2 regions of the Marisediminicola sp. UYEF4 genome follow, and region 2 is predicted to be linked to the other one. Evidence: predicted binding sites of a transcription regulator. Region 2 holds the regulator's gene; the other holds the start of a gene.
What was found. The regulator LexA, encoded in region 2, represses DNA repair genes until DNA is damaged. The targets are predictions, from matches to a motif close to TCGAACANNTGTTCGA.
Positions count from the first base shown of each region.

Region 1: the regulator LexA is predicted to act here: its motif matches at 1,584-1,599, upstream of ABIB15_RS00430 (DUF222 domain-containing protein).

Region 1 covers NZ_JBEPNA010000001.1:88,806-91,203, forward strand. Annotated here, with positions in the region: gene ABIB15_RS00430 (DUF222 domain-containing protein) at 1-1,565, opposite strand, end outside; gene ABIB15_RS00435 (ROK family protein) at 1,721-2,398, opposite strand, start outside.
Region 2 covers NZ_JBEPNA010000003.1:232,702-235,099, forward strand. Annotated here, with positions in the region: gene hflX (GTPase HflX) at 1-689, shown strand, start outside; gene lexA (transcriptional repressor LexA) at 733-1,434, opposite strand; gene ABIB15_RS05535 (LysM peptidoglycan-binding domain-containing protein) at 1,726-2,082, shown strand; gene ABIB15_RS05540 (histidinol-phosphate transaminase) at 2,102-2,398, shown strand, end outside.

The DNA of each region.
Region 1 (2,398 bases), on a different contig from region 2:
TCCGGGTTTCGACTGGCGAGGAGGATGAGCTCCCGGTTGGGGTCGACATCGGCGGGCGGTCGCATGTAGTAGTCGGCCCCCTCTCGGATCACCTGCCACCCATTGTTGTGCAGGAGGAGGTGATGACGTCGGCAGAGGAGGATTCCGTCTGCGATGTCGGTCTTGCCGTCGTCGCGGAGCCACTCATCGATGTGATGAGCCTCGCAGTAGGAGGGCGGACGGTCGCAGCCGGCGAACATGCATCCGCCGTCCCTGAGGGTCATTCCGATCCGTTGACGTTCGGTGAAGAATCTCTGGTTTCGGCCGACGTTGACGCACTGGCCGTCGTTGTCGAAGCCGACGGCGATCGTGCCGGTGTCGCACAGGTGGCGTTCCACGGTTGCGAAGGACACCGGGTCGGGGTGGCCTTCGAGTCGGCCATGTCCGGCCCCGGCATGAAGGTGCTGGTCGGTGACCATGACGCGCACGGCGGGGCGGCGGCGACCGAACATGGTGCCGGGGTCGGCGTCGACGGCGAGACGGATCAGGTCGACAAGGCCGTCGGCGGCGATCTGCTCGGTTGACCTCGGGTCGTTGAGCAGCTCCTCGGCCGAGGCCTTCGCCGTGAGGTCGACGAACCGTGGTCCGCCGCGCCGCGGGGAGAGGATCTCGTCGAACGCGGTAGCCACGATCATGCCCTCCTCGGGAGGCAGCCGGAAGCTACCGCAATACATGCCGGCCGGGTCCCACCAGGTGCGCACGGATCGGAGGTCGCGCCGCTCCTTCTCGCGCCGCTCGATGCCAGCCTCGTCGAGAGAGTCGCGGAGCTGGCGAGCCCTGCGGTAGAGCTGCTCGGGAGTCAGGCCGGTCGAGGTCGCGATGAGGTGCTCGCACGCCGCCGTGAGCGCTTCGGGGGTAACGGCGGGGTCGACGTCACCGAGCGCCCTCCTGATTGACTCGACCGCGTCGATCGACAGGGTTCCGGCGGCGAGCGCGGCGGCGAGAGGCGCCTGCCACGGCGGCGGCGGTGGAAATTGCGGGAGGAAGCGGCCGCTGCCGTCGATGCTGCCGTCGCCGGTGCCGTCGCCGGTGCCGTCAAGCCCAGCATCCGGACCGCCGGCCGCAGCGACTGCTCCGTCGTCATTTGCGCCATCCGCGTCATCGAGACGGGCGGCGCTCGCCGCGAGTTCCGCTGCGGCCTCGGACTCGGCGATGAACGACCCGATCCGCATCAGCTTCACGGCCTCGATGCGCGAAATGTTGGCAATGGACTGCAACATCGCCTCAGGCGATACGAAGCCGGCCTTCTGGGCGAGTCCGGAGTGGCCGTACTCGGGGGTCGAGCGGTGGGCGATCTCGCCCGCGGCCATGGCGGCGTACCGGTCGACGCAGCGGCGAAGGGTCGTGATGGCCGACTGCGCGGTGAGCAGGTCGGCGGAGGTGAGGCAGCGGAGGGCGAACGACTCATCGCCAAGTGAGGCGACCCGGGCAGCGGACTCGCGAAGTGACGACGAGAGCGACTCGGAAAGCGACTGCGGGAGTGGTTCCGGCAGTGTCTCCGAGGGTGAGAGCGAGGTTTCGTCCATGTCACAATTTTCGCACATTCGAATGTATGTTCGAAAGAGGTTTGGCCAAATGGGGATAAGAACTTCTCCACAGGGCCGGTGCAGAGAGGTTGGGCCCGGCCACCCGTTGCGCCCCGGCCGGGCGGGAGTGCAGTTGTGATGCCGACGTTGAGGAACTACACGGCCTCGCCGAGCAGGCGCGGCCCGGATGCGCCGAGGTGCAACACCCCCGCCCGTGCCGACTCGACCGCGGCGCAGACAGCGCCGGCGGCCACGGAGCCCGCTCCAAGCGAGGAGAGGACGAGCTCGGGAACTGCGAGGTCGACCTCACCCGGCAGGAGCGCGCGCGCCACCTCGGCGACCTGGTCGAGGCTCTCTGCCACCGCCCCGGCGACAATGACGCGGGAGGGATCGTACACGCTGCCGAAGACAGCCGAGATGCGCGCCAGCAACGCGCCGGCGCGTTCGACGATGCTTCCCGCCCAGGTGTCGCCCGCTCTCGCCAGCTCGAGCACTACGCGCCCGGTGATCTGGCTGGGTGGCACGTCGGCGAGCGGGTGGCCGGCCGGGATCTCGCCTGCGGCGGCCGCGTCGCGCGCCCAGCCGGTGAGCCTCAGACCCATGCCCTCGGCACTCTCAACTCCGACAACGTTGTCGAGGGCGACCATTTCGCCCGCTCCACCATGGGCGCCACGCACCAGCCGACCGTCGATGACGACCCCGGCCCCGAACCGATCGCCGGCGAGAAGCACGACGTAGTCGCGGCAACCGATCGCCGCACCGACAGCCCCCTCGGCGACGGCGGCGAGCGAGGCGTCGTTCTCGAGACGGACGATCGGCACCCATTCCTCGAG
Region 2 (2,398 bases):
GCGTGCGCAACTCGGTGCCGTCCGTCGCGATTGCCGGTTACACCAACGCGGGCAAGTCGTCGCTGCTCAACCGAATCACCCGAGCGGGAGCGCTCGTCGAGAACGCCCTCTTCGCAACCCTCGACACCGCCGTGCGCAAGAACGAGACCCCCGACGGCCGCGCCTACACGCTCACCGACACCGTGGGGTTCGTGCGCAACCTTCCCCATCAGCTTGTCGAGGCATTCCGGTCCACCCTTGAGGAGGTCGCGGATGCCGATGTCATCGTCCACGTCGTCGACGGCTCCCACCCCGACCCCGCCAGCCAGCTCACGACGGTGCGCGACGTGATCGGCGAGGTCGACGCGCGCCACCTTCCCGAGATCGTGGTGTTCAACAAGTCCGACCTCATCGACGAGGACCAGCGTCTCGTGCTGCGGGGCCTCGAACCGAGCGCAATTTTCGCCTCGGCGCGCAGCGGCGAGGGCGTCGACGAGATCCTGACGCGTATTTCGGAGCTGCTGCCCGTTCCGCAGATTGAGCTCGACCTGCTCATCCCGTTCAGCCGCGGCGACGTCGTCACCCGGCTGCATGACCACGCGCGCGTGCTTGACACTCGCTACGACGAGAACGGCACCCGTATGCACGTGCTCGTCGACGAGGAGCTGCAGGCGGCCGTCGCCGAGTTCGTGCTGGCCCCGGCCATCTGAGCTCGGCGGAACCGCCCCGGACAGCTCGGCCAGTGGGTCGTAGCTAGACCGCGCGGAGCACCGCGACGACCTTGCCGAGCACCTCGGCGAAGTCGCCGAGGATCGGCGCGAACGCGGAGTTGCGCGGGAGCAGCCAGGTGTGCCCGTCGCGCTGCTGAAATACCTTCACGGTGGCCTCGTCGTCGAGCATCGCTGCGACGATGTCGCCATTCTCCGCGGTCTTCTGCTGGCGCACGACGATCCAGTCGCCGTCGCAGATCGCCGCGTCGATCATCGAGTCGCCCGCCACCTTCAGCATGAACAGGTCGCCCTTGCCGACGAGCTGGCGGGGGAGCGGGAAGATCTCGTCGATCTGCTGCTCCGCCGTGATCGGGATGCCGGCCGCGATCCTTCCGACGAGCGGCACCATCGCCGCGTCGCCGACAGGGGTCGGGCTGTCCGAGACGGTGCCCGACTCTGCGCGGGGGAGGTCGATGAGCACCTCGAGGGCCCGCGGCCGGTTGGGGTCGCGGCGCAGGTAGCCGCTCAGCTCGAGCTGGTTGAGCTGGTGGGTGACGCTCGAAAGGGAGGAGAGGCCGACGGCGTCGCCGATCTCCCGCATGCTCGGCGGGTAGCCCCGGGAGGCGACGGATCGCTGGATCGCGTCGAGGATGGCCAGCTGCTTCTCGCTGAGGCTCTTGCGACGGCGGGTTCCCGCGCGCTCAGTCGACTCGCTCGCTGGTCTGTCCTGCTGGTTCTCGTCCACGAATGCTCCTAATTGCGGGGTCGTATCGGCGCCGTCGGGGCCGAGCGAATCACCAATGTCAGTGGCCGCTGGTTGTGTGTGGTCCAGACAATCGAAACTGTATCCACGATTGAGGCTCCCGCCAAACTTATCTTCGACTGTGTCGCAGAAAATATGGCACGAATATTCGAAGATTAACTTGAAAGCAGGTGTAATCGAATGTATGTTCGGAACAGAGCTTCGTATCCGGTACTCCCGGCCGAGTGCCGGATACGAAAGCTCGATCACTTTCGTCGACAGAAGGGCAAGGCAATGACTTCACACACACTGACGGCACACACCCTGGCTTCACCGGGTCGTTCGCACCTGCGACTCACGCGCCGCGGGCGCCTCGTGCTGACCACCCTCTCGGCCCTGCCGCTCGTGGTCGCCGCCGGCGCCTTCGCGCTCAACGGTGGAGTGGCGGTCGCGTCGGACTCGGCGTCATCGACCACCTTCGAGTACGTGCAGGTGTCGAGCGGTCAGTCCCTCTGGCAACTGGCCGAGTCCATCGCCCCCGGCGCCGACCCGCGCGACGTCGTGTCCGACCTGCTGCACTTCAACCAGCTCGGCAGCGCCGATGTGCACCCGGGCCAGCAGCTCGCCCTGCCCGCCAAGTACTCCAACTGACCACCCTTAAACTGGGCGGGTGACTTCGCTCAGTGATCTCCCCATCCGTGACGACCTTCGGGGCCTGACCCCCTACGGTGCTCCCCAGGAGCGCGTGCGCATCGCGCTCAATGTCAACGAGAACACGCATCCGATCCCCGAGGCTGTCGCCCGGGATATCGTCATCGCACTGGCCGAGGCCGTGCTCACGGTCAACCGCTATCCCGATCGGGAGTTCACGGAGCTGCGTGAGAGCCTTGCCCGCTACCTTGGCCACGGGCTGACGGCCGGGAACGTGTGGGCGGCCAACGGATCGAACGAGGTCCTGCAGCAGATC